DNA from 2 places in the Streptomyces sp. NPDC047017 genome. Region 1 is predicted to be linked to the other one. Evidence: riboswitches for the same ligand, from Rfam matches in the RefSeq annotation. Region 1 holds a riboswitch; the other holds the start of a gene.
What was found. A riboswitch is a leader RNA that binds a small molecule or an ion and turns the genes downstream of it on or off. The one in region 1 is predicted to bind glycine.
Positions count from the first base shown of each region.

Region 2: it holds a riboswitch for glycine, as region 1 does, so the genes downstream of both, gcvP (aminomethyl-transferring glycine dehydrogenase) here and gcvT (glycine cleavage system aminomethyltransferase GcvT) in region 1, are expected to answer to the same signal.

Region 1 is NZ_JBEYVW010000018.1:44,738-59,714, forward strand. Features, by position in the region: gene gcvT (glycine cleavage system aminomethyltransferase GcvT) at 156-1,277, opposite strand; glycine riboswitch at 1,436-1,535, opposite strand; partial or broken gene ABZ858_RS27235 (AAA family ATPase) at 2,202-2,801, shown strand; gene ABZ858_RS27240 (enhanced serine sensitivity protein SseB) at 2,843-3,646, shown strand; gene ABZ858_RS27245 (enhanced serine sensitivity protein SseB C-terminal domain-containing protein) at 3,718-4,512, shown strand; gene ABZ858_RS27250 (ABC transporter permease) at 4,834-5,841, shown strand; gene ABZ858_RS27255 (ABC transporter substrate-binding protein) at 5,910-7,694, shown strand; gene ABZ858_RS27260 (ABC transporter permease) at 7,805-8,803, shown strand; gene ABZ858_RS27265 (ABC transporter ATP-binding protein) at 8,800-9,897, shown strand; gene ABZ858_RS27270 (dipeptide ABC transporter ATP-binding protein) at 9,894-11,285, shown strand; gene ABZ858_RS27275 (M1 family metallopeptidase) at 11,385-12,776, shown strand; gene ABZ858_RS27280 (trimeric intracellular cation channel family protein) at 12,833-13,489, shown strand; gene ABZ858_RS27285 (alpha/beta hydrolase-fold protein) at 13,398-14,624, opposite strand; gene ABZ858_RS27290 (thioesterase family protein) at 14,810-14,977, shown strand, end outside.
Region 2 is NZ_JBEYVW010000004.1:456,644-471,620, reverse strand. Features, by position in the region: gene ABZ858_RS09805 (mannose-1-phosphate guanyltransferase) at 1-1,300, shown strand, start outside; gene ABZ858_RS09800 (DUF881 domain-containing protein) at 1,426-2,340, shown strand; gene ABZ858_RS09795 (small basic family protein) at 2,337-2,669, shown strand; gene ABZ858_RS09790 (DUF881 domain-containing protein) at 2,675-3,523, shown strand; gene ABZ858_RS09785 (FHA domain-containing protein) at 3,654-4,535, shown strand; gene ABZ858_RS09780 (MerR family transcriptional regulator) at 4,577-5,314, shown strand; gene ABZ858_RS09775 (bifunctional nuclease family protein) at 5,399-5,872, shown strand; gene ABZ858_RS09770 (MerR family transcriptional regulator) at 6,069-6,752, shown strand; gene ABZ858_RS09765 (DNA polymerase IV) at 6,858-8,318, shown strand; gene ABZ858_RS09760 (PRC-barrel domain-containing protein) at 8,525-8,902, opposite strand; glycine riboswitch at 9,015-9,109, shown strand; gene gcvP (aminomethyl-transferring glycine dehydrogenase) at 9,287-12,172, shown strand; gene ABZ858_RS09750 (ABC transporter ATP-binding protein) at 12,258-13,349, opposite strand; gene modB (molybdate ABC transporter permease subunit) at 13,465-14,304, opposite strand; gene modA (molybdate ABC transporter substrate-binding protein) at 14,307-14,977, opposite strand, start outside.

The sequences.
Region 1 (14,977 bases):
TGAATTCTCCTGTACGCGGGGGAGTGCTGGTGGATGAGGGACTGCGGGAAACGCTGGTGGGCGGCGGAACGTGCCCGGGGTCACACCCGGGCACGCCGGAGGGCGGACGCGTCAGGGCCTGACGCGGCGCGGCCCCGCCGGGCCGGGACCAGTGTCTACTTCCGCCGCTTGTAGAACGGCAGTGCCACGACCTCGTACGGTTCGTGGTTGCCCCGGACGTCCACGCCGACCCCCGGCGTGCCCGGAGCGGCGTGCGCGGCGTCCACGTAGGCCATGGCGATCGGCTTGCCCAGGGTGGGGGAGGGGGCGCCGGAGGTGACCTCGCCGATCACCTCGCCGCCACAGACGACGGAGTACCCCGCGCGCGGGACGCGCCGGCCCTCGGCGACCAGGCCGACCAGGACCCGGGGCGGCTGCGCGGCGGCCCGCTCGGCGGCGGCCCCGAGCGCCTCGCGCCCGACGAAGTCGCCCTCCTTCTCGAACTTGACCACCCGGCCGAGGCCCGCGTCGAACGGGGTGAGCGCGGTCGTCAGCTCGTGCCCGTACAGCGGCATGCCCGCCTCCAGGCGCAGCGTGTCCCGGCAGGACAGGCCGCACGGGACCAGGCCGACGCCCTCGCCCGCCCCGGTCAGCGCCTGCCACAGCGCGGGCGCGTGCTCCGGCTCCACAAACAGCTCGAAGCCGTCCTCGCCGGTGTAGCCGGTGCGGGCGATCAGCGCGGGCACCCCGGCGACCATGCCGGGCAGGCCCGCGTAGTACTTGAGGCCGTCCAGGTCGGCGTCGGTCAGGGACTTCAGGATGCCCGGGGACTCGGGGCCCTGGACGGCGAGCAGCGCGTAGGCGTCCCGGTCGTCGCGGACCTCGGCGTCGAAGCCGGCCGCCCGCTCGGTGAGCGCGTCCAGCACCACCTGGGCGTTGGAGGCGTTGGCCACGACCATGTAGCGGGTGTCGGCCAGCCGGTAGACGATCAGGTCGTCCAGGATGCCGCCGTCCTCCTGGCAGATCATGGTGTAGCGGGCGCGGCCGGTGCCGACCGAGCCGATGTTGCCGACCAGGGCGAAGTCCAGCAGGGCGGCGGCCTGCGGGCCGGTGACGGTGATCTCGCCCATGTGGGAGAGGTCGAAGAGACCGGCCCGGGTGCGCACGGCCAGGTGCTCGTCGCGCTCGGAGCCGTAGCGCAGCGGCATGTCCCAGCCGGCGAAGTCGGTCATCGTCGCACCGAGCGAGCGGTGCACCGTGTCCAGCGCGGTGTGACGGAGGGGCGCGGAACTGCTCATCGGTCGGTCTCCAAGGCGATGGGGGCGAGGACAGGACTCGTGTCCTCCCCATCTGTCATCGGAACCTGAGAGGTTCGCCATGACCGCCGGCATGCGGACGGTCACGGTTTGCACCTTGGGTGGGGCCGCTGCGGCAGCGGCCCGCTTTTCAGATGTGCCTCGCCCGCGCGGTAACGGGGCCTGAGAGATTCAAGGGAGGGACTTGCTCCTTCGGCGCCCCAGCGAGACGACTGCTGGGAACTCTCCCGCGCGGATTCAAGCGGCCGGTATGCAGTTGGCGCGCACATCATTGCACGCCCGGCGCGCTCGCGGCAGGGCCGCATCCGTAACCGTCCTGTGGCAGAACGCGCACGACAGCGACGGGCGCCACGCATTACCTTCTCTTTACGCTCGATGGGAAGGTGACCGTCACCGCCCCGGGGGAGGAGGACGAGGGTGGACAGGACCGCGCCGGCGTACGCCACGACCCGGGCGCCCGCCCTGCCCGCACCGACAGGGACCCCGGCCCGCGACAGGGACGGCGAGCCCCCGACGCCCGTGGCCCGCGACCTGCGGGAGCACTCCGTACCCGTGGCCCGTGACCTGCGGGAGCCTCCCGGCCCCGTGGCCGGCGATCCGGGCGAGCACCCGGCTCCCGCCGTTCGCGCCCCGCGTGAGCGCCGGGTTCCCGGCGTCCGTGACCTGCGGGCGCATTCCACGCTCGGCGTCCGCGACCTGCGGGAGCCTCCCGCGTCTGTGGCCGGTGAGCCGGGCGAGCACCCGGCTCCCGCCGTTCGCGCCCCGCGTGAGCACCCGGCTCCCGGCGTCCGTGACCTGCGGGAGGATTCCACGCCCGTCGTCCGAGACCTGCGGGAGCCTCCCGGGCCCGTGGCCGGCGAGCCGGGCGAGGGTCCCGCCCCCGTGGTCCGCGCCCCGCGCGAGCACCCCGCTCCCATGGTCCGCGACCTGCGCGACCGCCCCGGCCGCGCCCCGCGCGAACTGCTCTTCGGCCCCCGTGACCTGGCCGTCGTCACCGGGCTGCCGGGCAGCGGCAAGTCCACGCTGATGGACCGCGCGGTGCCCGGGGCGCGGATCGACTCCCAGGACGTGCGCGACCGCTTCGACGCCCGCCTCGCCCGCCGCCTGCCCTACGCCCTCTACCGCCCCCTGGTCCGCCTCGCCCACTACGCCGCGCTGCGCCGCGCCCTGCGCGCCGGCGGGGGTGTCGTGGTCCACGACTGCGGCACCCAGAGCTGGGTGCGCGCCTGGCTGGCCCGCGCCGCCCGCCGCCGCGGCGGCACCCTCCACCTGATCCTGCTGGACGTCACCCCCGACGCCGCGCTGAGCGGCCAGCACCGGCGCGGCCGGCGCGTCTCCCGCTACGCCTTCGCCCGCCACCGCCGCACCGCCGGCCGCCTGGTGCGCGCGGCGGAGCGCGGCGAGGTGCCCGCGGGCTGCGGCTCGGCCGTGCTGCTGGACCGCGCGGCCGCCGGCGAGCTGCGCCGCATCGCCTTCGCCGGCCGGCCCGCCGCCGGCACCCGTTAGCCTTTCGGTCACAGCAGTGGTGACCGGCAGGCGGTAGGCAGATGGACTTCCCGGCGGACTTCTCCGCGGACATCCCGGGGGACTTCCCGGTACAGACGCACCCCCATCCGCACGGCGGATGGCCCGGCAACGAGCTGGAGGAGGTGCTCTCGGCCGCCCTCGGCATCCCGGCCGCCGGCGGCCGGATCACCGAGGTGCTCGCCCGCAGCTTCCTGTGGGTGCCGCTGCCCAACGGCCGCGGTCCGCACGGCGGTCCGCTCGACCTGCCCACGCTGGACCTGGACGGCCAGGTGTACGTGCCGGTCTTCAGCTCCGAGGAGCAGCTGCGCCAGGTGGCCGGCGGGCACCTGCCGTTCACCGTCGCGCCCGCGGTCGAGTTCGCGCGCGGGCTGCCGGCCCAGGTCGGCATCGCGCTCAACCCGGACGGCGTGGCCGGCCTCCCGCTGCCCCCGCCGGCCGTGGCCGAACTGTGCCGGGCGGGCCGCACCGAGCTGGACGGCCCCGCGAGCGGCGGCCGGGTCCGCCTCTTCGAGCCCGACTGGCAGGACGAACCGGTGGACTTCCTCGCCGCCGCCTCGGCCGAGTTCGCCGGCACCGGGGTGGTCCGCACGGCCCGCCGCTGCCTGGCCGCCGTGGAGACGGCCGACCCGGTGATGTTCGTCGGCGTCGAACTCTCCCCGTGGGACGGCGACCTGCGCGCCCTCCCGCTGGACGCGCTGGGCCGCGCCCTGGCCCAGGCCCCGGCCCCCTGGCCGGTCAACCTGATCCTCCTGGACATCACGGACGACCCGGTCGCCGACTGGATGCGGGAGCGGGTCCGGCCGTTCTACCAGTACGGTCACTGAAACACGGGCGGCCTTTAAGCTGGACCCACGGCTCGGTCGAGACCTTGGTTGCATGGAGGGGCGGTAAAAGGGTGAGCGCCAGCGACACCGCGGCCGGGCATGTGGAGCAGACGCTCCGCCAGGTGAGGCCCGGACGCTACGACGCCTACGAGGCGCTGCTGCGCGCCCTGGCCACCCCCGCCTCCGGCCAGATCTGGATGCTGCTGTGGCACGGCCAGGCCGGCTCCCCCGACGCCCGGTACGGCCTCATGGAGGTCGGCGGCCACGGCTACGCCCCCTGCGTCACCTCCGCCCAGGAGCTGTCGGCGAGCGGCTGGATGCGGTCCTACGAGGTGGCCGAGGGCCTGGACGTCGCCCGCACCCTCTACCCCGACCACTACGGCCTGTGGCTGAATCCGCACGCCCCGGGCGGCGGCGTGGGCATCCCCTGGCTGGACCTGCGGCGCATCGCCACCGGCCTGGACCGCCAGCCGGCCGGACCGCTCAGACTCTCCGAACCGGCCGTCGAGGTACCGCAGTTCTACGCCCTGCTCACCCAGGCCGCCCACCGCACCCCGGCGCTGCGCTCGCTGCGCCGGGCCTGGGTGCAGCCCGCGCTCGGCTCGCCGTACCTCGCCATCGGCCTGGACGTGTACGACACCTCGCCGCCGGCCGTCGACTCGGTGCGGGCGATGATGCAGCAGTCGGTGGCGGCCGTCCCCGAGGGGCTGCCGGTGTCGACCGTGGCGATGTCCGACGAGTTCGACCCGGTGGCGATGTGGCTGCGCGCCCACGCCCGCCCCTTCTACGACCGCGAAGCCCACGGCGGCTTCGGCGGGCACCCGGCGGGCGGCTACGGCTACCCGCCGGCCGGCGCGGGTCTCTGACCGGGCGCACCCCGCCGCCGTGGACGGCGATCGCGCTCCGTGACCTTCTTCGCGCGTAGATGAGGGTGGAAGGTCCGGTTCTGGCCGGGAAACCGCCGACTGGCCCGCGTCCGCCCCCCGTTACCCACTGTCCGGATAACGGAACCCCCCGGCCCGCATCACGTTTGCGCATCCTTTCACCGCCAAGTCTGGCAACAGATCACCCCGTCATTGAAGACTCCCGCAACAAGGGGCGTTCGCCCCTGCGTACGACGGACTGATCACGCCGCCACAGCGGCAAGTGCGGGCCGGCCACCGCCGGTTGAGAGGGGTCCCTGCCTAATGACGGCACCATTGCACGAGCCGACCGCGGAAGCGGCCCCGGGCGCCGCCGAGGAGGCGTCGGCCGCCACCACGGGCGCCGAGGCCGTTCAGGGCCGTTCCCTGGGCCGGATCGCCTGGGAGCGCCTCAAGCGGGACAAGCTGGCCCTGACGGGTGGCGTGGTCGTGCTCCTGCTCATCGTGGTCGCGGTGTTCGCGCCGCTGCTCGCCAAGCTGATCGGGCAGGACCCGGACGCCTACCACGAGAACCTGATCGACCCGCTGTTCAGCACGCCCACCGGATCCCTGGGCGGCATCAGCGGCGACCACCTCCTCGGCGTCGAGCCGGTCAACGGCCGCGACATCTTCGCCCGCATCCTCTACGGCGCGCAGATCTCCCTCCTGGTCGGCTTCCTGTCCGCCCTGGTCGCCGTGGTGCTGGGCACGATCCTCGGCATCCTCGCGGGCTTCTTCGGCGGCTGGGTGGACTCGCTCGTCAGCCGCGTCATGGACGGCCTGCTGGCCTTCCCGCAGCTGCTGTTCATCATCGCCCTGGTCTCGGTCATGCCCGACAACATGCTGGGCCTGACCGGTTCGAGCATGCGCGTGGCCGTGATGGTCCTGGTCATCGGCTTCTTCGGCTGGCCCTACATCGGCCGCGTGGTGCGCGGCCAGACGCTCTCCCTGCGGGAGCGCGAGTACGTGGAGGCGGCGCGCTCGCTGGGCGCCGGGCGGTTCTACATCCTGTTCAAGGAGCTGCTGCCCAATCTGGTCGCCCCCATCATCGTGTACACGACGATGATGATCCCGACGAACATCCTCACCGAGGCGGCCCTCAGCTTCCTGGGCGTGGGCGTCAAGCCGCCCACCGCCTCCTGGGGGCAGATGCTCTCCAGCGCGATCGACTACTACGACTCGGACCCGATGTACATGATCATCCCGGGTGTGGCGATCTTCATCACCGTCCTGGCCTTCAACCTCTTCGGCGACGGCGTACGCGACGCGCTGGACCCCAAGGGCTCCCGCTGAACCGCCGTAACCAAGCGACCCGTGGCGCTTACCCGGGGTCTCTCATCAAATCCGGAGGAACCGAGATCGTGACTACCCAACGCACCTCAAAGCGGCGCAAGCAGGCGCTCGCCGCTGCGGCCGTGGTCGCCGGGCTGCTGACCACGGCGGCGTGCGGCGGCGGCGACGGCGACTCGAAGAGCGGCGCGGCCGGCTTCGACGCGGCGAACAACAAGGTCGTCAACGCTTCGGCGGTCAAGAAGGGCGGCGAACTGCGCTACGGCGGCACCCAGGACGCCGACTCGTGGGACACCACCCGCGGTTACTACGGCTTCATGTGGGACTTCTCGCGCTATTACAGCCGCCAGCTGCTCACCTACAAGACCGAGCCGGGCGCCGCCGGCGCCGAGCTGACGCCGGACCTGGCGACGGCCATGCCGAAGGTCTCCACGGACGGCAAGACGTACACGTTCTCGCTGCGCGACGGGATCACCTGGGAGGACGGCAAGCCGATCACCTCCAAGGACATCAAGTACGGCATCGAGCGCGTGTGGGCGCAGGACGTCCTGTCCGGCGGCCCGATCTACCTGAAGAGCGCGCTGGACCCCAAGAGCACCTACCCGGGCCCGTACAAGGACACCTCCGCGGACCACCTGGGCCTGAAGGCGATCGAGACGCCGGACGACAAGACGATCGTCTTCCACCTGCCCACGGCCAACTCCGACTTCATCCAGATGCTGGCGCTGACCTCGGCCTCGCCGGTCCGCCAGGACAAGGACACCAAGTCGAAGTACGGCCTGCACCCGTTCTCCTCCGGGCCGTACAAGTTCGACTCCTACGACCCGGGCAAGAGCCTGGTCCTGTCCCGCAACACCAACTGGAAGGCGTCCTCGGACCCGGTCCGCAAGGCGTACCCGGACAAGATCTCGCTCAAGCTGTTCACCAACGCCAACGACCTGGACCAGCGTCTGATCAACGGCGACTTCGACGTGGACATCAGCCAGACCGGCATGTCCCCGCAGGGCCGCCAGATCGCCCTCAAGCAGCACAAGGGCAACCTGGACAACCCGCTCTCCGGCTTCATCCGGTACGCGGCCTTCCCGCAGAGCGTCAAGCCGTTCGACAACGAGCACTGCCGCAAGGCCGTCATCTACGGCTCGGACCACGTGTCGCTGCAGACCGCCCGCGGCGGCCCGATCGCCGGTGGTGACATCGGCACCAACATGCTCCCGCCGTCGGTGGCCGGCTCCGAGGGCCAGAAGTACGACCCGTACAACATCGCCGGCTCCGGCAAGAACGGCGACGTCGCCAAGGCCAAGGAAGAGCTGAAGGCCTGCGGCCAGCCGAACGGCTTCAAGACCACCATCGCGGTGCGCAACAACAAGCCGGTCGAGGTGGCCACCGCCCAGTCCATGCAGGCGTCGCTGAAGAAGATCGGCATCACCGCCGACATCTACCAGTACGACGGCTCGCAGTACTCCGGCATCATCGGCAGCCCCAGCAACGTCCAGAAGAAGGGCTACGGCATCATCATCATGGGCTGGGGCCCGGACTTCCCGACCGTCCAGGGCTACGGCGTGCCGCTGTGGGACAGCCGCTCGATCCTGCAGAGCGGCAACAACAACTTCGCCCTGATCAAGGACAAGTCGATCGACGGCCTGTTCGACCAGTACAGCACCACGCTGGACGAGGGCAAGAAGAAGCAGATCGCCACGGAGATCAACCACAAGGTCATGGAGGGCGGTTACTACCTGCCCTTCACCTTCGAGAAGTTCCTCAACTGGCGCTCCTCGCGTCTGGCCAACGTGTACACGACGAACGCGTACAGCGGTTACTACGACTTCGTCAACCTCGGCCTGTCCTCCACGAAGTAAACCCGGCACACCCGCCGAACGGCTCGAAAGGCAGGTGAAGGCCGGCGCGGCGTGATCGCGGGCCACCGGAAGACCTCCGGTGGCCCGCGGTCCGCGGCGGGCCGTTAGCTGTGCTCGCTTACCTCATCAGGCGGCTGTTCGCCGCCGCAGTGATGCTGGTGGTCATCGTCGTGGTGGTCTTCAGCATCTTCTTCCTCGTCCCCAAGTGGGCGGGCGTCGACATCGCCCTGAGCTTCGTGGGCAAACAGGCCGACCCGGCCGCCGTCGAGGGGGTCCGGGAGAAGCTGGGCCTGGGCGATCCGATCTACTCGCAGGTCTGGGAGTTCTTCAAGGGGATCTTCGCCGGCCGCACCTACTCCGGCGGCGGCGACGTCATCCACTGCTCCGCGCCCTGCTTCGGCTACTCCTTCCACAGCGAGCAGGCCATCTGGCCGGTGCTCACCGACCGCTTCCCGGTGACCCTGGAACTCGCGCTCGGTGCCGCCGTGCTGTGGCTGGTCTTCGGCCTCTCGGCGGGTGTCCTGTCCGCGCTCAAGCGCGGCAGCCTGTGGGACCGCGGCGCCATGGTCGTCGCCCTCAGCGGCGTCTCGCTGCCGATCTACTTCACCGGCATGCTCACCATGGCGATCTTCGTCTTCGGGCTGAAACTCTTCGAGGGCCAGTACGTACCGCTCAGCGACAGCTTCACCGGCTGGTTCGGCGGCATGATCCTGCCCTGGATCACCCTGGCCTTCCTCTACGCGGCGATGTACGCGCGCATCACCCGGGCCACCATGCTGGAGGTCCTCGGCGAGGACTACATCCGCACCGCCCGCGCCAAGGGCCTGCGCGAGCAGACCGTCATCGGCAAGCACGCGATGCGCTCCACCATGACCCCGATCCTGACCATGCTCGGCATGGACCTCGGCGCCCTGATCGGCGGCGCGATCCTCACCGAGACCACGTTCAGCCTGCCCGGCCTCGGCCAGGCCGTGCTCAACGGCATCAGGACCCAGGACCTGCCCATCATCCTGGGCGTCACCCTGATCACCTCCCTCGCGGTGCTCGTCGCCAACCTCGTGGTGGACGTCCTGTACGCCGTGATCGACCCCCGAGTGAGGCTCGCATGACCGACCTCAGCAAGAGCGGGGCCGCGGTGGGCGAGCCCACCGGCGCCTCGCCCGCCCCGAGCGCCTTCCTGGAAGTGCGCGACCTGAAGGTCCACTTCCCGACCGACGACGGCCTGGTCAAGTCCGTCGACGGGCTCAGCTTCCAGCTGGAGAAGGGCAGGACCCTCGGCATCGTGGGCGAGTCCGGCTCCGGCAAGTCGGTGACCTCGCTGGGCATCATGGGCCTGCACACCGCCGGCCAGTACGGCAAGCGCAAGGCGCGGATCTCCGGCGAGATCTGGCTGGACGGCACCGAGCTGCTGGGCGCCGACCCCGACCAGGTGCGCAGGCTGCGCGGCCGGCAGATGGCGATGATCTTCCAGGACCCGCTGTCCGCGCTGCACCCGTACTACACGATCGGCCAGCAGATCGTGGAGGCGTACCGCGTCCACCACGACGTCGACAAGAAGACCGCCCGCAGGCGCGCGGTCGAGATGCTCGACCGGGTGGGCATCCCGCAGCCGGACAAGCGGGTGGACAGCTACCCGCACGAGTTCTCCGGCGGTATGCGCCAGCGCGCGATGATCGCGATGTCGCTGGTCAACAACCCCGAACTGCTCATCGCGGACGAGCCGACCACGGCCCTGGACGTCACCGTGCAGGCGCAGATCCTCGACCTCATCCGGGACCTGCAGAAGGAGTTCGGCTCCGCGGTCATCGTCATCACCCACGACCTGGGCGTCGTCGCCGAACTCGCCGACGACATCCTGGTGATGTACGGCGGCCGGTGCGTCGAGCGCGGCCCCGCCGAGCAGGTGTTCTACGAGCCCCGCCACCCCTACACCTGGGGCCTGCTCGGCTCGATGCCGCGCCTGGACCGCGAGCAGCAGGAGCGGCTCATCCCGGTCAAGGGCTCACCGCCCTCCCTGATCAACATCCCCTCCGGGTGCGCCTTCAACCCGCGCTGCCCGTACGCCGACGTCCCCAAGGACGACGTGACCCGTACGGTGCGCCCCGAGCTGACCGAGGTGAGCGGCGGGCACTGGGCCGCCTGCCACATGTCGCGGGAGCAGCGGGAGCGGATCTGGACCGAAGAGATTGCGCCGAAGCTGTGAGCGAGAACGCCAAGGACGAGGCAGTGGTCATCCCTGCGCAGAGCGACGGCGACGAGACCGGGGCCGAGGGCGCCGGACCGGCCACCCGCACGGCCGGAACGGCCACCCTCACCAAGGAGGCCGCGCCCGGCGAGGTGCTGCTGAAGGTGACCGGGCTGCAGAAGCACTTCCCCATCAAGAAGGGCCTGTTCCAGCGCCAGGTCGGAGCCGTGCGCGCCGTCGACGGCCTGGACTTCGAGGTGCGCTCGGGCGAGACCCTGGGGGTGGTGGGCGAGTCCGGCTGCGGCAAGTCGACGATGGGCCGGTTGATCACCCGGCTGCTCGAACCCACCGACGGGCGGGTCGAGTTCGAGGGCAAGGACATCACGCACCTCGGGGTGAGCGGCATGCGCCCGATGCGCCGCGATGTGCAGATGATCTTCCAGGACCCGTACTCGTCGCTGAACCCGCGGCACACCATCGGCACCATCGTCGGCGCCCCCTTCCGGCTCCAGGGCGTCGAGCCCGAGGGCGGGATCAAGAAGGAGGTGCAGCGGCTGCTGTCGGTGGTCGGGCTCAACCCCGAGCACTACAACCGCTATCCGCACGAGTTCTCCGGCGGCCAGCGCCAGCGCATCGGCATCGCCCGCGCGCTCGCGCTCAAGCCGAAGCTGGTCGTCGCCGACGAGCCGGTCTCCGCGCTCGACGTGTCGATCCAGGCCCAGGTCGTCAACCTGCTGGACGACCTCCAGCAGGAGCTGGGCCTGACGTACGTGATCATCGCGCACGACCTGTCGGTCGTCCGGCACGTCTCGGACCGGATCGCGGTGATGTACCTCGGCAAGATCGTGGAGCTGGCGGACCGCGACTCGCTGTACCGGGCGCCGATGCACCCGTACACCAAAGCGCTCATGTCGGCGGTGCCGATCCCGGACCCGCGGCGCAAGAACGCCAAGAGCGAGCGCATCCTGCTCAAGGGCGACGTGCCCTCGCCGATCTCCCCGCCGAGCGGCTGCCGCTTCCACACCCGGTGCTGGAAGGCGACGGAGATCTGCCGCACCACCGAACCGGCGCTGGTGGAGCTGAAGCCCGGCCAGCGGGTGGCCTGCCACCACCCGGAGAACTTCGCGGACCAGGCCCCGCAGGACACGGTGCTGCTGTCGGCCGCGAAGGAGGCGGCGGAGCTGGTGTCCGAGGAGGCGCTGGCCCAGTCCGCCGCGGTCTCGGCGGCGGTCGCCGCGGAGGTCTCCGAGCAGCCCGCCGGGCCGGCCGAGCCCGCCGAGCCCGCCGTCGGACATACCGAGAAGGCCGAAAAAGTCGAGAAGGCCGAAAAAGCCGGGAAGGCAGTCGAGGCCGAGAAGGCCGCGGAGGCCGCTGACACCGGCCGTCAGGAGTCAAGCGACGACTGAGGCATGACAACTTCGTAAAGTCATGCACATGACCGAACGGGAGAGTGCAGAGTCGCCCTGTCCGTGCGATCCACTGATCACGCGCGAAGGGATGACCTCATGGCATTCTCCCGTTCGGCACGTCTGGGAGCCGTCGCCACCGCGGCGCTCTCCTTCCTGGCCGTCGCCGCCTCCTCGGCCCCCGTCCACGGCGCGCCCGGCATCGGCGACCCCTACTTCCCGGAGCTTGGCAACGGCGGCTTCGACGCCCGCCACTACGACCTCGACGTGGCCTACGATCCGGGCACCGGCCGCCTCGACGGCCGGACCACGCTGACCGCCCACGCCACCGAGAACCTCTCCTCCTTCGACCTGGACCTGCAAAAACTCCAGGTCACCCGGGTCGAGGTGGACGGCAGAGCGGCGCGCTTCACCCGCGCCGGCGACGAACTGCGCGTCACCCCGCGCGGGACCCTGCGCAAGAACCGCAGCTTCACGGTCACCGTCACCTACGGCGGCATACCCCTGCCGCTGAGCGGCCCCATCGTCTTCGGCTCCCAGTACGGCTGGATGAAGACCGACGACGGCGTCTTCGTGGCCTGCGAGCCCAACGCCGCCTCCACGTGGTTCCCCTCCAGCGACCACCCCTCCGACAAGGCCACCTACGACATCCGCATCAAGGCGCCCAAGGGCCTGACCGGCGTCTCCAACGGCCGGCTGGTGTCGACGTACGACAAGGGCGGCTCGACGTACACGCACTGGCGCGAGAACCGCCCCATGGCCACCTATCTCGCCACCGCCACCATCGGCAAGTTCGACGTGCGCACCGGGAGGACACCGGGCGGCATCCCGGAGTACGTGGCCATCGACCCCAAGCTGAAGGACAGCAACAAGGTCGACGTGTACGCGGTCACCGCGGCCGCCACCGACTACTGGTCGCAGGTGTTCGGGCCGTACCCGTTCGAGGAGACCGGCGCCATCGTCGACGACATGCCGCAGGCCGGGTTCTCGCTGGAGGTGCAGAGCAAGCCCGCCTACTCCGCCGTGCGCAACGAGACGACCATCGTGCACGAGCTGGCCCACCAGTGGTTCGGCGACTCGGTGTCGGTGGAGCGCTGGAAGGACATCTGGCTCAACGAGGGCTTCGCCACCTACGCGCAGTGGCTGTGGGCCGAGCACAAGGGCACCCGCTCGGCGCACGACGCCTTCCGCGCCGCGTACGACTCCCTCGGCGCCGACGACTCCTTCTGGCAGGTGAAGGTGGCCGACCCGCAGCGCGACACCATGTTCGCCGACGCCGTCTACGAGCGCGGCGCGATGACGCTGCAGGCGCTGCGCGAACGCATCGGCGACAAGGCGTTCTTCAAGCTGCTGCCGGCCTGGACGAGCCTGCACCGCTACGGCAACGCGAACACCGCCGACTTCGTCCGGCTCGCCGAGAAGGTCTCCGGGCAGCACCTGGACGACCTGTTCCAGAAGTGGCTCCACACCACGGGCAAGCCCGCCCTGTAGCGGGGGCCGGGCCGCGCGGCGCGCGGCCCGGTGCGCACCCTGCGTAAGAATATGGGGTGCTTCCGCAACTGTTCAGCCCCTCCGTCCAGCACACGGTGGACGTCATCGGCATCTTCGTGTTCGCCATCTCCGGCGCGCTGCTGGCCGTCCGCAAGAACTTCGACGTCTTCGGCATCGCCATGCTCGCCGAGGTCACCGCGCTGGGCGGAGGGCTGTTCCGCGACATCGTGATCGGAGCCGTGCCCCCGGCCGCCTTCACCGACCTCGGGTACTTCCTGACCCCGCTGCTCGCCACGGTCGTCGTCTTCTTCCTGCACCCGCACGTGGAGCGCATCCAGCGGGCGGTCTACGTCTTCGACGCGGCCGGCCTCGGCCTGTTCTGCGTCTCGGGCACCACCAAGGCGTACGCCTACGGGCTGAGCCTCACCTCGTCGGCGACGATGGGCCTGGCCACCGCCGTCGGCGGCGGTGTGCTGCGCGACGTGCTCGCCAACGAGGTGCCCTCACTGCTGCGCTGGGACCGCGACCTGTACGCGGTCCCGGCGATCGTCGGCTCCACCATGGTGGTGCTGTGCATCCACTACGACGCGCTGACCCCGCTGACCACCGGGCTCGCGGCGGTCACCGCTTTCGCCCTGCGCCTCCTTGCGATGCGTTTCCACTGGCGAGCTCCGCGGGCGTGGAACCGCCGCTCGACCGTCCGGGAGGAGTAGCGCCGCCCTGGCCGCCGGCGTGCAGCTGCTCGGTCAGCCAGCGGAAGACGGCCGGCACCTGCGGCCGCCACAGCGACATGGCGTGCGGGCCCGAGCTGCGCGGCAGGAAGACCACGCGCACCGTCGTCGGCGCCTTCGCCGCCTTCTGCAGGGCCATGCCCGCCTCGTAGCCGTCGCCGGGCTCGCCGGAGAGGTAGAGCGCGACGGGCGGCGGCGTGGGGGACTGCTGGAGCAGCAGGAAGGGGTTGTTGGCCCGGCGCAGTTCCATGCTCTGGTTGGCCAGCGAGTTGGGCTCGCCGATCGGGTCGTTGTACCCGGACAGGCTCACCGCGGCCCGGTAGCGGTCGGGGTGGGCGACGGCCAGCTTGGCCGCGCAGTGGGCGCCGGCCGAGTAACCGGCCGTGGCCCAGCCGGCGGGCCCGGACTCGGCGCGGAAGTTGTCCGTGATCATCTTGGGCACGTCGATGCTCAGCCAGGTGTCGGCGTTGACCGTGCCGGGGATGTTGGCGCAGCCCGTGTCCGTCTTGGCGACCAGATTGGTGCGCGGGGAGACCAGGATGAACGGGGCGACCTTGCCGCTCTTCATCAGCGGCAGCAACTGCTCGTGCGCGTGCATGGAGCCGAACCACGCCTTGGCCGAGCCCGGGTAGCCGGACAGCAGCTCCACCACGGGGAACTTCTTGTCCTGGTAGGCGGGGTCGTCGTACTGCGGCGGCAGCCACACGTAGACCTCGGCGTCCACACCCGAGACGCGTCCCTTGAGCTGGGTGACCTTCACTCCGCCGGCCGCTCCCATACCGGGGCCGTCCGCCGGGGAGAACTTCTGCTCGACCTTGGGCAGCTTGCGGTAAGCGACGCCGCCGGTGCCGTCGGCGCCCAGGTCGGCGGCCTGCTGCACATGGTTGCCGGTGCCCAGCAGGTCGGCCCAGTTGTCGTACAGGTTGTTGGCGTTGTTCACCAGTACGAAGACCAGGGTGATGGCCGTGGCCTGGGCGAACAGCAGCATCAGCGCCCGGAGCGCGGTCCGCAGCGCCCGGGGGCCCCTCAGCCGCGTCCAGGCGGCGAACGGAAGGGCCAGGGCGATCAAGCTCAGCGCGATGGAGGTGTACAGGAACGGAGTCCCGGTGAGGCTCATGTCCCCATAGAGGGGAATCAGCGGCCCCGGGTTTACGGACGAGTCGGACACTTACCGAGAAATTGCCGGAAATCTATCGGGTAAGTGGTGCGAGTCACAGGGGGGTGGGGGTGTGGGTCGCGGGAGTCGGGGGAGGGGTCTACAAAAAGCTACCGCTTAGTAGTTGGCTGTTGTACCGTTCAGCCATGCCAGAAGCAGCTTCCGCCCCCGCCGCGCGGGCCGTGATCGGCGACAGCGAGTTCGACCGGGACACCGCGGTCGCCCGCCGCGCCCCGGGCGTCTACGACCTCGACCTCTCGGCCGGCTGGACGATCATCAACGCCGTCAACGGCGGCTATCTGCTGGCGGTCCTC
Region 2 (14,977 bases), on a different contig from region 1:
CCCGGAACTCGCCGTGCGGCTGGCCGGCGCCTATGCGACGACGCTGAAGAAGGGCTCCACCGTCACCACGGCCCGTGACCACTCCCGCGGCGCGCGTGCGCTGAAGCGGGCGGTCATCTCGGCGCTCCAGGCCAGCGCCATCGACGTACGGGACCTGGAGAACGTACCGCTGCCGGTGGCCCGGCAGCAGACCGCGCGCGGCAGCGCCGGCGGCATCATGATCCGTACCACGCCCGGTGTGCCGGACTCGGTCGACATCATGTTCTTCGACGGGCAGGGGGCCGACCTCTCGCAAGGCAGCCAGCGCAAGCTGGACCGGGTGTTCGCGCGCCAGGAGTACCGGCGGGCGTTCCCGGGCGAGATCGGCGACCTGTACTTCCCGTCCAGCGTCTACGACTCGTACACCGGTTCGCTGCTGCGGAACGTGGACACGACCGGGGTCAGCGAGTCGGGTCTCAAGGTGGTCGTGGACGCCTCCAACGGCAGCGCCGGCCTCGTGCTGCCCAGCCTGCTGGGCAAGCTGGGGGTCGACTCGCTGACGATCAACCCCGGCCTGGACGAGGCCCGCCCGACGGAGACCGAGGAGATGCGCCGGTCGGGGCTCAAGCGGCTCGGCGAGATCGTGGGTTCCTCCGGTGCGGCGTTCGGTGTGCGGTTCGACCCGGTGGGCGAGCGGCTGTCGCTCGTCGACGAGAAGGGCCGGATCATCGAGGACGACCGGGCCTTGCTGGTCATGCTCGATCTGATCGCCGCCGAGCGGCGCAGCGGCCGGGTCGCGCTGCCGGTGACGACGACCCGTATCGCCGAGCAGGTGGCCGCGTACCACGGCACCCAGGTCGAGTGGACGACCACGTCCCCCGACGACCTCACGCGCGTCGGCGGCGAGGAGGGCACGGTCTTCGGCGGTGACGGCAAGGGCGGGTTCATCGTCCCGGAGTTCAGCAGCGTCTACGACGGCACGGCCGCCTTCGTACGGCTCATCGGGCTGGTGGCGCGCACGCAGCTCACGCTCAGCCAGATCGACGCGCGGATCCCGCGCGCCCATGTCCTCAAGCGGGACCTGGCCACTCCGTGGGCCGTCAAGGGCCTGGTGATGCGCCGGGTCGTGGAGGAGGCCGGGGACCGGTTCGTCGACACGACGGACGGGGTGCGGGTCGTGGAGACCGACGGCCGCTGGGTCATGGTGCTGCCCGACCCGGCCGAGGCGGTCACCCATCTGTGGGCCGAGGGCCCCGACGACGCCTCCGCGCAGGCCCTGCTCGACGAGTGGTCGGCGGTCGTCGACAGCGCCGGACGGTAGGCCCGCGTTCCGCCGCGAGGGCGGGACCGACACCACGCGCGCGTGCCGGACAGGCTCCTCGGAGGGGCGCCTGTCCGGCACGCCGGTGTGGGGCCGTTCGGAGGAGTCGGCCGCGGCGTGCGACGATGTGCGGCATGCCGCAGCAACCCCCCGTTCGGAGCACCCCCGTGCGGCCGTCCCGCCCGGACGCCTCCATGTCGTTGATCACCAACGTCATGGACCACAGCCTGGACGACGGTTACGCCGAGGCCGCCGCGCGGAAGAAGTCCGCGGGCGAGGGCGGATTGCCGAAGACGCTGCGGGCGCGCCTGGGGCTGGCCGCCGGCCTGGTCCTCGCGGCCCTCGTCGTGACCGTGGGGGCGGCCCAGGCACGGGTGGCGGCGCCGGTCGTGGCCAAGGAGCGCCAGGAGCTGATCGACCGCATCGACCGGGAGACGGCGGCAGCGGACAAGCTGGAAGGCAACGTCGACACACTCCGCGACGACGTCAGCGCCCGGCAGCGCCAGGCGCTCAGGCGGAGCGGGGGCGACGACGGGGCCGAACTGGCCGGGGTCCTCGCGGGGGCCACCGATGTGCACGGCCCCGGGGTGAAACTCGTCGTGAACGACGCCAAGGAAGCCACCGGCGGCGGCACCGGCAATCCGCGCGAGACCTCGGGCTTCTCCGACACCGGGCGGGTGCGCGACCGGGACATGCAGCGCGTCGTCAACGGGCTGTGGCAGTCGGGCGCCGAGGCGGTCGCCGTCAACGGGCAGCGGCTGACCGCCCTGTCCGCGATCAGGGCGGCCGGGGACGCCATACTGGTCGACAACAGGCCGCTGGTGCCGCCGTACACGGTGCTGGCGGTGGGGGACGGGCAACGGCTGAGCAGCCGGTTCCAGGACAGTCCCGACGGGCTGTACCTGAACGCCCTCCAGGACAACTACGGCATCCGGACCAGCATCTCCGTGGAGAGCGATCTCCGGCTGCCCGCAGCACCGAGTGTGATCGTACGTACCGCACGGCCGAGCGCCGGGACATCTGGGAAGGGCACATCGTGATCGCCGTACTGGGCCTCGTCGTGGGAGTGGTGGCCGGACTGTTGGTCCGGCCCGAGGTTCCGGCGGTCGTCGAGCCTTATCTGCCGATCGCCGTCGTGGCGGCGCTGGACGCCGTCTTCGGCGGGCTGCGGGCCATGCTCGACGGCATCTTCGACGACAAGGTCTTCGTCGTGTCGTTCCTGTCGAACGTGGTGGTGGCCGCGCTGATCGTCTTCCTGGGCGACAAGTTGGGTGTGGGCGCCCAGCTGTCCACGGGTGTCGTGGTCGTCCTCGGTATCCGGATCTTCTCCAACGCCGCGGCGATCCGACGGCACATCTTCCGGGCGTGAGCGGGATGAGCCGGCAGGAGGAACTGCCCGAGAACAGGCTCCGCAAGGAGCTGCCCGCGGAGGTCCCGGCGCAGGCGACCGGTCCCGTGGACGCTCCCGGCAGGGGGAGCGGCAGCGGCGGCGGCCCCGAGCTGACGGGCCGTCGGCGGCTGGTGAAGGGGCTGTGGCCGCCGCGCTTCACCCGAGCCCAACTCGTCGTCGCCGTACTGCTGTTCGGGCTGGGCTTCGGCCTCGCGATCCAGGTCGCCTCCAACAGCGACAGTGACAGCGCGCTGCGCGGGGCACGCCAGGAGGATCTTGTGCGGATCCTCGATGAACTGGACGACCGTACGCAGCGTCTTGAGGACGAGAAGCAGGGTCTCGAAAAGCAGCGCCAGGAGCTGGAGAGCAGCTCGGACCAGGCCGAGGAGGCCCGCAAGCAGACCGCCGAGAAGGAGAAGCAACTCGGCATCCTGGCGGGCACGGTGGCCGCGCAGGGGCCCGGCATCACGGTGACGGTCGAGGACACGAAGGGGACGGTCCGGGCGGACATGCTGCTCGACGCGATACAGGAGCTGCGCGCGGCCGGTGCGGAGGCGATCCAGGTCAACGGTGTGCGCGTGGTCGCGAGCACCTATCTGACGGACTCCGGCAAGAGCGTCGACGTCGACGGGAACAAGATCAACGCTCCGTATCGTTTCCAGGTCATCGGCAAGCCGCAGGACCTCGAACCGGCGCTCAACATCCCGGGAGGCGTGGTGCAGACTCTGGAGAAGGAGCAGGCCACGGTGTCCGTCGAGCGTTCGGGCAAGATCGTTGTGGACGCCTTGCGAGCGGCGAAGCAGCCTGACTACGCTCGGTCGTCCTCCCGGTGAACCGGGGGTGCATGGCCGCGGTCCGGCAGGGGCATGAGGTTGCGGGGGGTCGGCGCACCGATTGGGTGGTGCGTGGTGGAAACTGTCTGGTGGATACGGACGTTGTGAGGATGTCCGGGTCGACCGGTGTATGCAGTCAGGGTTCGTCCTGCCCCACGGGCGGGTTTGTTTCGGTCAAGGGGAATCGCCCGTGAAGTTGTTTGCGAAGTTGTTCGGCAAGAGCGCGCGAGACGGCGGCGAGAACGCGACCGCCCGCCATCGCGCACAGCCCGACGCGGAGAGCCAGCGTCCGCTGTTCCGGGATCAGGTCCCGGGCGGTGACATTTCCGGCGCTCCGGGCGCGCCGTCGGTTGACCCTGCCCAGGCGGGCGGCATAGGTTTCGGCCAACCGTCGACCTCAGCAGGTACGGGCGGAGGGTTCGCCGCCGGCCCGTACGCGTCCCATGCCCCCGGTGGGCAGCCGCGGCAGGAGGATCCGTCCATGTCGGCCCTGGTGTGTACGAGGTGCGGCAACCGCAACGCGGAGAACAGCCGCTTCTGCTCCAACTGCGGCGCGCCGCTGAGGCCGGGCGCGGTGCCGGAGCGTGCGGCGGAGACGACGTCCACGATCTCCATCTCCGGTCTTGAGGCCTATGACGCGGAGGCGACCGGGCAGACGCCGATGCTGTCGCCGGAGGCGCAGGCGGCCGTCGACGCGCTGCCGCTCGGCTCGGCGCTGCTGGTGGTGCGGCGGGGACCGAACTCCGGCAGCCGTTTCCTGCTGGACGGCGAGCTGACCACGGCCGGGCGTCATCCGCAGAGCGACATCTTCCTGGACGACGTGACGGTCTCGCGCCGCCATGTGGAGTTCCGCCGCAGCCCGGACGGGTCGTTCACGGTGGCCGACGTCGGCAGCCTGAACGGGACGTACGTGAACCGGGAGCGGATCGACCAGGTCGCGCTGTCCAACGGCGACGAGGTGCAGATCGGCAAGTACCGGCTGGTCTTCTACTCGAACCGGCAGGGCTACTGACCGCCCCCGGACCCGGTCCGGGGGAACCCGAGGGAAGGTCCATGCTTCATACACCGAGCGGCGGTGCGGGCCACGGCACCGCCGCCGCGGACAGTGGGCTGATGAGCATCGGCGCGGTGCTGAACGCGCTGCGTGACGAGTTTCCCGAGGTCACCATCTCCAAGATCCGCTTTCTGGAGTCGGAGGGGCTGGTGGAGCCGCGGCGCACCCCCTCGGGGTACCGCAAGTTCAGTGTGGGGGACGTCGAGCGGCTCGCCCGGGTGCTGCGGATGCAGCGGGACCACTATCTGCCGTTGAAGGTGATCCGCGAGTACCTGGACGCGGTGGAGCGCGGCGAGGCGGTGCAGCTGCCGATGCTGGGGCGGCAGCGGGACGGGGAGGCCGTGCCGATGTCCGCCGAGACACCGGTGGCGTCCCGGATCGCCCGGGCGGACCTGCTCGCGGCGGCGGGCATCGAGGAGCGCGACCTGGCGGAGTGGGAGTCCTACGGGTTGCTCACTCCGCCGGCGGACGGTGTCTACGACGCCGAGGCGGTCACCGTGGCCTCGCTCGTGCACGAGCTGGGGCGCTACGGCATCGAGCCCCGTCACCTGCGGGTGATGAAGGCGGCCGCGGACCGGGAGGCCGGCCTGATCGACCAGGTGGTGGCCCCGCTCAGGCGGCACCGCAACCCGCAGACCAGGGCGCACGCCGAGGCCCGCGCGAAGGAGCTGGCGGCGCTCGCGGTCAAGCTGCACGCGGCGCTGGTGCAGAGCGCGCTCGGGGTGCGCCTGCCCTGAGTGGCGGGGTGCGCGGCGGCCGGATCGGCCCCGCGTCGTGGGCCCGACTACCCAAACGTGTCGGGCACGGCCTAGGGTTGCTGTGTGAACGAGCTCGATGTCGTAGGTGTCCGGGTCGAGATGCCCTCCAACCAACCGATCGTGCTCCTGCGCGAAGTGGGAGGCGACCGCTACCTCCCCATCTGGATCGGGCCGGGGGAGGCGACGGCGATCGCCTTCGCCCAGCAGGGCATGGCCCCGGCGCGGCCGCTGACCCACGACCTGTTCAAGGACGTGCTGGAGGCGGTCGGCCAGGAACTCACCGAGGTGCGCATCACGGACCTGCGCGAGGGCGTCTTCTACGCGGAGCTGGTCTTCGCCAGCGGGGTCGAGGTGAGCGCCCGTCCCTCCGACGCCATAGCGCTGGCGCTGCGCACCGGTACGCCGATCTACGGCAGCGACACGGTGCTCGACGACGCGGGCATCGCGATCCCGGACGAGCAGGAGGACGAGGTGGAGAAGTTCCGCGAGTTCCTCGACCAGATCTCGCCGGAGGACTTCGGCACCAGTAATCAGTGAAACGCTGACATATGCCACCGGCCGACCCGTGCGTCCGGCGGTTTCCGGGAGGCCATTCGGCTAGCCTTTCCCCGCGATGGGGCACGGGAAACCACTCTCAGGGTGATTATCACTCGGCGTGCCGAGTGTGGCGATCGTTGACGCACCCCCGGTGACTGCCTACCGTCGAGAAGGCAGGTCAAGGACGGAGGTCGGCGTGAGAAGCAGCGGCGACGGTACGGCTGGGGGTGCCCCCGGACGCGGTGTCGGGGGAAGCGGTCCGTGCCCTTCCCCCGGCTCACGGCTCCGCCCGGACAGGGGATACCCCCTGCACGGCGACCCGGCCGACCAGGCCCCGCAGCGGCCGACGGCGGTGCCCGTCGGCGAAGAGGGGACGTCCATGGGGTCCGAGGAGATCGGCTACCGCGGCCCGACGGCCTGCGCGGCCGCCGGCATCACCTATCGGCAGCTCGACTACTGGGCCCGCACCGGCCTGGTCGAGCCCAGCGTACGGCCCGCCCACGGCTCGGGCACCCAGCGCCTGTACAGCTTCCGGGACGTCGTCGTCCTGAAAATCGTCAAGCGGTTCCTGGACACCGGTGTGTCGCTGCAGAACATCCGCACCGCCGTCCAGCACCTGCGCGAGAGCGGCTTCAACGACCTGGAGCGCATGACGCTGATGAGCGACGGCGCCACGGTCTACGAATGCACCTCGCCCGACGAGGTGCACGCGCTGCTCCAGGGCGGCCAGGGCATCTTCGGCATCGCCGTCGGCGTGGTCTGGCGCGATGTGGAGGGCGCGCTGTCCCAGCTGCACGGCGAGCGCGTGGACACGGGGGAGACCCTGGTGGGCCACAACCCCGGGGACGAGCTGGCCCGGCGCCGCAACCGGGCGGTCTGACCGGCCTCCGGGCGGCTCCCGGGGGCGGCTTCCGGCCCGCCGCGGCGCGGCCGGACCGGGCCCTGCGCGAGGGCATTGTCAGTGGTGTGGTGCAGCATCGGAGGTGTGAGGGCCACGCCGACGATCCTGCATCTCGACATGGACGCCTTCTTCGCCTCGGCGGAGCAGGCGTCCAAGCCGAGCCTGCGCGGGAAGGCGGTCGTCGTGGGCGGCCTCGGGCCGCGCGGTGTGGTCGCCACCGCGTCGTACGAGGCCCGCGTCTTCGGGGTGCACTCGGCGATGCCGATGGCCCAGGCGCGGCGGCTGGCGCCGAACGCCGCGTATCTGGTGCCCCGCTTCGGCTTCTACCGGTCCATCAGCGGGCAGGTGATGACGCTGCTGCGGGCGCTGTCGCCGCTGGTGGAGCCGCTCAGCCTGGACGAGGCCTTCGTGGACCTGGAGGCCGGCGGGGCGGCCCGGGACGCGGACTCGGCCCGGCTGGCGGGCGCGCGGCTGCGCGCCGACATCCTGGCCGTCACGGGACTGACCGGATCGGTGGGGCTGGCCGCCTCCAAGATGCTCGCCAAGATCGCCTCCGAGCAGGCCAAGCCGGACGGGCTGGTGCTCATCGAGCCCGGCACCGAACGCGCTCTGCTCGGTCCGATGTCCGTACGGACCCTGCCGGGCGTGGGGCCGGCGACGGGCGACCATCTGCGGCGGGCCGGGATCCACACCGTCGACGAACTCGCCGAGGCGGGCGAGGACGAGCTGGTGCGGCTGCTGGGCAGGGCGCACGGGCACGCGCTGCACGCCATGGCGATGGCGCACGATGAGCGACCCGTCGTGGCGGAGCGCGAGACCAAGTCGGTGTCCGTGGAGGACACCTACGACGTGGACATCCACGACCGGACGCGGGTGGGCCTGGAAGTGCAGCGGCTCGCGGACCGGTGCGTGCGGCGGCTGCGCGAGGCCGGGCTGTCGGGGCGGACCATCGTGCTGAAGGTGCGCCGGTACGACTTCTCCACGCTGACCCGTTCGGAGACGCTGCGCGGGCCCACCGACGACCTGGCGGTGGTCCGGGAGGCGGCGGCCCGGCTGCTGGACTCCGTGGACACCACCGGCGGTGTACGGCTGCTCGGCGTGGGGGTGTCCGGGCTCGCGGACTACACGCAGGAGGACCTGTTCGCGCAGGCGGCCGGGGAGCGGGCGGCGGCTGGTGAAGGGGCGGCGGCCGGTGAGGGGGCGGGCCCTGCCGAGGAGCCGGCGGACCAACCGGCGCGCGAGGAGGCGGCGCCCGCCGAGCGGCGCTGGGCCGCGGGCCATGACGTGCGGCACGCCGAGCACGGGCACGGCTGGGTGCAGGGCAGTGGCATCGGCAGGGTCACCGTCCGCTTCGAGACACCCCGGTCGGCGCCGGGGCGGGTGCGGACCTTCCGCGTGGACGATCCGGCCCTGGAGCCGGCCGAGCCGCTGCCGCTGGTGCGGCGAAGACCGGAGGAGCAGGGCGGTGTGGCCGGTGGCGTGGCCGGTGCGGTGGCGGCGGGTGAGGGCGAGGGGGCTGCCACGGCCGCTCTGGGGGCGCTGTGAGGTGACCCGAGGTGCCACCTGGAGCCCTGGCGGGCTCCGGGGGCGTGCGGGGGGCGTGTGATCCCGGGTCGCGGCCGGTCTGCCGGTGCGGGTGAGTCGGCGAGGTGGAACCTCGGTCGCGGCCCGGGGGTCGGTGGTCCCGATGCGGGAGGAGGCGGACGAGAGGGACGTACACGGGTCGGGCGAGCGGGCGAAGGGTCCTGGGGTCAGGCCTCCTCGGAGCCGGAGCCGGCCAGTCTGCCGAAGTCGTGGTCCGGGAGGGCCGGGGCAGGGCCCACGTCGAGGCCGTAGTGGTGGTAGAGCTGCAGTTCCTGCTCCGGGGAGAGGTGGCGGCCCACGCCGAAGTCGGGGGCCTCCTTGATCAGTGCCCGGTCGAAGGGGACGCGCAGGGTGCCCTCGACCAGCTCGCTGGGCTCCAGGGGCACGAAGGCGTCCCGGGAGAACAGGCCCGTGCGTATGGCCGCCCACTCCGGCACACCGGTCGCGTCGTCGAGGTACACCTCGTCCACCGTGCCGATCTTGTTGCCGTTGCGGTCGAACGCCTTGCGGCCGATCAGGTTGCGCGGATCGATCTCGGTCAGCACGGTCCCTCCACGTGGTCGCAACTCATCCGTAAGCACTACGAAAGAGCACATTCGGTCCTGCGGCCACTCGAACACCGCCGCGGAGCCCGCTGGTACGCTGGCAAACGGCTGCTGACCCCGTGCGGGAGAGTCCTCCGGAACCACCGGAGGCGCCGAAGGAGCAAATCCTCCCCGGAATCTCTCAGGCCCACGTACCGCACGGACGAGGTCACTCTGGAAAGCAGGGCGGTTGCCGACGGCTTCCGCTCTCACCGACGGTGAAAGCCGGGCGCCCTCGGGTGGTCCGGTGAAGCTCTCAGGTCGAGATGACAGAGGGGGAGGCCGCCGGGACATCCACGCCGTGGTGTCCCCCGAAGGTCGCGTCAGACCAGGAGGCCCTCCACCATGACCGCCCAGCGCATTCCGCTCTCCGAGCTCGAACAGGGCATCCCCTTCGAGCAGCGCCACATCGGGCCCGACCAGGAGGCGCGGGCCAAGATGCTCGCGCAGGTCGGCTACGGATCGCTCGACGAGCTGACCGCCGCCGCGGTCCCGGATGTGATCAAGAACGCCAAGGCGCTCGATCTGCCCGGCGCGCGCACCGAGGCCGAGGTGCTGGCCGAGCTGCGCACCCTCGCCGACCGCAATCAGGTCCTCGGCTCCATGATCGGCCTCGGCTACTACGGGACGTTCACCCCGCCGGTCATCCTGCGCAACGTCATGGAGAACCCGGCCTGGTACACGGCCTACACCCCGTACCAGCCGGAGATCTCGCAGGGCCGCCTGGAGGCCCTGCTGAACTTCCAGACCGTGGTCGCCGACCTCACCGGCCTGCCGACCTCCGGCGCCTCCCTCCTGGACGAGGGCACCGCCGCGGCCGAGGCGATGTCGCTGTCGCGGCGCATGGGCAAGAACAAGAAGGGCCTGTTCCTGGTCGACGCGGACGCGCTGCCGCAGACCATCGCCGTCATCGAGACCCGCGCCGAGCCCGCCGGCGTCGAGGTCGTCGTCGCCGACCTCAGCGACGGCATCCCGGCCGAGCTCGCCGGACGCGAGATCAACGGCGTGCTCCTGCAGTACCCGGGCGCCTCCGGGGCCGTACGCGACCTGAAGCCCGTCATCGAGCAGGCGCACGGACTGGGCGCCCTGGTCACCGTGGCCGCCGACCTGCTCGCCCTCACCCTGCTGAAGTCCCCCGGCGAGCTGGGCGCGGACATCGCCGTGGGCACCACCCAGCGCTTCGGCGTGCCGATGGGCTTCGGCGGACCGCACGCCGGCTACATGGCGGTGCACGAGAAGTTCGCCCGCAGCCTGCCCGGCCGCCTGGTCGGCGTCTCCGTCGACGCCGACGGCAACAAGGCCTACCGCCTCGCCCTGCAGACCCGCGAGCAGCACATCCGCCGGGAGAAGGCCACCAGCAACATCTGCACCGCGCAGGTGCTGCTCGCCGTCATGGCCGGCATGTACGCCGTCTACCACGGCCCCGAGGGCCTGAAGGCCATCGCGCAGCGCACCCACCGCTACGCCGCGGTGCTCGCCGAGGGCCTGAAGGCGGCCGGCGCCGAGATCGTCCACGGCGCCTACTTCGACACGCTGACCGTCAGGACGCCGGGCCGGGCCGCCGAGGTCGTCGCCGCCGCCCGCGAGGCCGGTGTCAACCTGTACCCCGTCGACGCCGACCACGTCTCGATCGCCTGCGACGAGACCACCACGCGGGCGCAGCTGCGTACCGTGTGGACCGCCTTCGGCGCCGACGGCGACATCGACGCGCTGGACGCCGCGGCGGCCCCGGCCCTGCCCGAGCCGCTGCTGCGCACCGACGCCTACCTCACCCACCCCGTCTTCCAGCAGTACCGCTCCGAGACCGCGATGCTGCGCTACCTGCGCCGGCTCGCCGACCGCGACTACGCGCTCGACCGCGGCATGATCCCGCTGGGCTCCTGCACCATGAAGCTCAACGCGACCACGGAGATGGAGCCGGTCACCTGGCCCGAGTTCGGCCAGCTGCACCCCTTCGCGCCCGCCGAGCAGGCGCGGGGCTACCTCACGCTCATCCATGAGCTGGAGGACCGGCTCGCCGAGGTCACCGGTTACGACAAGGTCTCCCTCCAGCCGAACGCCGGCTCCCAGGGCGAGCTGGCCGGCCTGCTCGCCGTGCGCGGCTACCACCGCGCCAACGGCGACGAGCAGCGCACCGTGTGCCTCATCCCGTCCTCCGCGCACGGCACCAACGCGGCCAGCGCCGTGATGGCCGGCATGAAGGTGGTCGTGGTGAAGACCGCCGAGGACGGCGAGATCGACGTCGCGGACCTGCGGGCCAGGATCGAGCAGCACCGCGACCAGCTCGCCGTGCTGATGATCACCTACCCGTCCACGCACGGTGTGTTCGAGGAGCACGTCGCCGACATCTGCGCCCAGGTGCACGAGGCCGGCGGCCAGGTCTACGTCGACGGCGCCAACCTCAACGCCCTGGTCGGCGTCGCCAAGCCGGGCCACTTCGGCGGCGACGTCTCGCACCTGAACCTGCACAAGACGTTCTGCATCCCGCACGGCGGCGGCGGCCCCGGCGTCGGCCCGGTGGCGGTGCGCGCGCACCTCGCGCCGCACCTGCCCAACCACCCGTTGCAGCCGGAGGCCGGCCCGGAGAGCGGGGTCGGCCCGATCTCGGCCGCGCCCTGGGGCTCGGCGGGCATCCTGCCGATCTCCTGGGCCTATGTGCGGCTCATGGGCGGCGAGGGCCTCAAGCGGGCCACCCAGGTCGCCGTGCTGTCCGCCAACTACATCGCCAAGCGCCTGGAGCCGCACTTCCCGGTGCTCTACACCGGCCCCGGCGGCCTGGTCGCGCACGAGTGCATCATCGACCTGCGCCCGCTGACCAAGGCGACCGGCGTGAGCGTGGACGACGTGGCCAAGCGCCTGATCGACTACGGCTTCCACGCGCCGACGATGTCCTTCCCGGTGGCCGGCACGCTGATGATCGAGCCGACCGAGTCCGAGGACCTGGCCGAGCTGGACCGGTTCTGCGACACGATGATCGCGATCCGCGCCGAGATCGACAAGGTCGGCTCCGGCGAGTGGCCCGCCGAGGACAACCCGCTGCGCGGCGCCCCGCACACCGCCGCAGCGCTCGGCGGTGACTGGGAGCACGCCTACAGCCGCGAGGAGGCCGTCTTCCCGGCCGGTGTCTCGGTGGCCGACAAGTACTGGCCGCCGGTGCGCCGCGTCGACCAGGCGTTCGGTGACCGGAATCTGGTCTGCTCCTGCCCACCGCTGGACGCGTACGAGGACTGAGCGGATTCGCGCGAAATCACCGAAGGGGCCCTGCCCCGGCCTGCCAGGGCCGGGGCAGGGCCCCTTCCGGTTGTCCGCCTGCTGTTCAGGCCGGGTAGGCGTGGGTCTGCGCCGCCTTGACGGCCGCCCAGACCTCCGCGCCCGGTTGCAGGCCGAGTTCGGCGGCGGCGACGGTGGTCAGATCGGCGGCGAGGGCCAGTTCGCCGGTGAGGTCCGCGCGGATCCGGTCGCCGTGCGTCTCCAGCCCGGCCACCTCGCAGCGCCACAGATTGCGGGCGCTGGAACCGGTGGGGCGCTCCCGGTGCAGGGTGACCGCGCCCGGCGGGAAGGCGACGAAGGCCGGTCCTGACAGGTCCTCGGTGGTGGCGAGGGCGGTGCCTGACTCCAGCCGTACCAGATGCCCCTCGGCCCGTCCGCGGTACAGGTTCAGGCCGACGAGCTGCGCGATGTAGTCCGTGCGCGGACGGCGGGCGGTCTCCGCGGGCGTGCCCTCCTGCACCACCCGGCCGTGTTCCACGACCACCAGCCGGTCGGCCAGCACCATCGCGTCCAGCGGATCGTGCGTGACCAGCACGGCCGCGGCCTCGAACTCGGCGAGGTGCCGGCGGAGCTGGGCGCGCACCTCCAGGCGGGTGCGGGCGTCCAGGGCGGCGAGCGGCTCGTCCAGGAGCAGCAGCCGGGGCCGGGTGGCCAGCGCGCGGGCGAGGGCGACCCGCTGGGCCTGGCCGCCGGAGAGCCGGCGGGGCTTGGCCCCGGCGTGGTCGGCCAGGCCCATGCGCGCCAGCCATTCGGCGGCCTGGGCGCGGGCCTCCGCCTTGGCCACGCCCTGGCAGCGCGGCCCGAAGGCCACGTTGTCCAGGGCGGACAGGTGCGGGAAGAGGAGGTAGTCCTGGAAGACGACCCCGACGGGGCGCTTCTCGGGCGGGGTCCTCTCCAGCGCGGCGCCGTCCAGGCGCAGCCGGCCGCCGGTGAGCGGGATCAGGCCGGCCAGGGCGCGCAGGGCGGTGGTCTTGCCGGCGCCGTTCGGGCCGAGCAGCGCGACGACGTCGCCGGGGGCGGCGGTCAGGGACACGTCGAGACGGAAGCCGCCGCGGTCGACGACGAGGTGGGCGTCGAGTCCGTCACCGGGCGCGCCGGCGGCACGGACGCCGCCGCGGGTCTCGTCGATGTCGGTCATGAAGTGATCGTCCAGGATGCGGGGCGGTTCGGGGAAGGGGATGCGGTCCGGGGCACCTTGAGCGCGGCGCGGGCCACCTTGCGTGTGGCACGGGGCACCGGGAACGCGGCGCGGGTCATGAGGACGCCGTCATCCAACGGTCCCGCAGACCGGCGAGGACCGCGATCGACACGACCAGCAGCACCAGGCTCAGGGAGATCGCCGCGTCCGGGTCGTCCTGGAGGGCCAGGTAGACGGCGAGCGGCATGGTCTGGGTGCGGCCCGGGAAGTTCCCGGCGAAGGTGATCGTGGCGCCGAACTCGCCGAGCGCCCGCGCCCACGCCAGCACCGCGCCGGCCGCGATACCGGGCGCGATCAGCGGCAGGGTGACCCGGCGGAACGCGGTGAAGCGGGACGCGCCGAGCGTGGTGGCCGCCTCCTCGTAGCGCGGGTCGGCGGCGCGCAGCGTGCCCTCGACGCTGATGACCAGGAACGGCATGGCCACGAACGCCTCCGCGACCACCACCCCGGCCGTGGTGAACGGCAGGGTGATCCCGAACCAGGAGTCCAGCCACTGCCCCACCACGCCGTTGCGGCCCAGCGCCAGCAGCAGCGCCACACCGCCCACCACCGGCGGCAGCACCAGCGGCAGGGTCACCAGGGCCCGTACGAAGCCGCGCCCGGGGAAGTCGGTACGGGCCAGCAGCCAGGCCAGCGGGACGCCGAGCACCAGGCTCACGCCGGTGGCCAGGGTGGCGCTGATCAGAGAGAGCTGGAGCGCCTGCCACACCGCGGTGCTGGTCAGCTGGTCCGGCAGGCTGCGCCAGGGCGCGCGGACCAGCAGGGCGAGCAGCGGCAGCAGCAGGAACGCCAGGCCCACCAGCGCGGGCAGCAGCAGCGGCAGCGGCGCGCCCCGGAAGGCACGCCGGTGCCGCGACCCGCTCTTCGGGGTCGCGGCACCGGCTTCGTCGGTCACGGTCACGGCTTGAGGAAGCCGGCCTCGGCCAGCACCTTCTGGCCCTCGGCCGACCGGACCAGCTCGATGAACGCCTTGGCCGCCGCGGCGTTGGGGGCGTTCTTGAGCGGGGCGATCGGGTAGTCGTTGACGGCCTTGGCCGACTCGGGGAACTCCACGCCCTCCACCTTGTCACCGGCCGCGTGCACATCGGTCTTGTAGACCACGGCCGCGTCGGCCTCCTTCAGCTCCACCTTGGTCAGGGCGCTCTTGACGTCCTGCTCGTAGGAGACGGGGGTGAGCTTGAGGCTGCTGGCGTCGAGGGCCTTCTGGGCGGCGGCGCCGCAGGGCACGGTCTTGTCGCACAGCACGACCTTGAGCCCGGACTTGGTGAGGTCCTTCAGGGAGGCGACCTTGTCCGGGTTGCCCGGCAGGGTCGCGATCTCCAGCTGATTGCGGACGAAGGTGACGGGCGCGGCGGCCTCGTCCTTCTTGTCCGTCACGGTCTTCATCGTCTTGGCGCTCGCCGCGGCGAACACGTCGGCGGGGGCGCCGCTGGTGATGCTGGCGGCGAGGGTGTCACTGCCACCGAAGTTGAAGGACACCTTGGTGCCCGGGTGCTGCTGCTCGAACTCCTTGCCCAGCGTCGTGAAGCTCTCCTTCAGCGAGGCGGCGGCGAAGACCGTCACCGTGC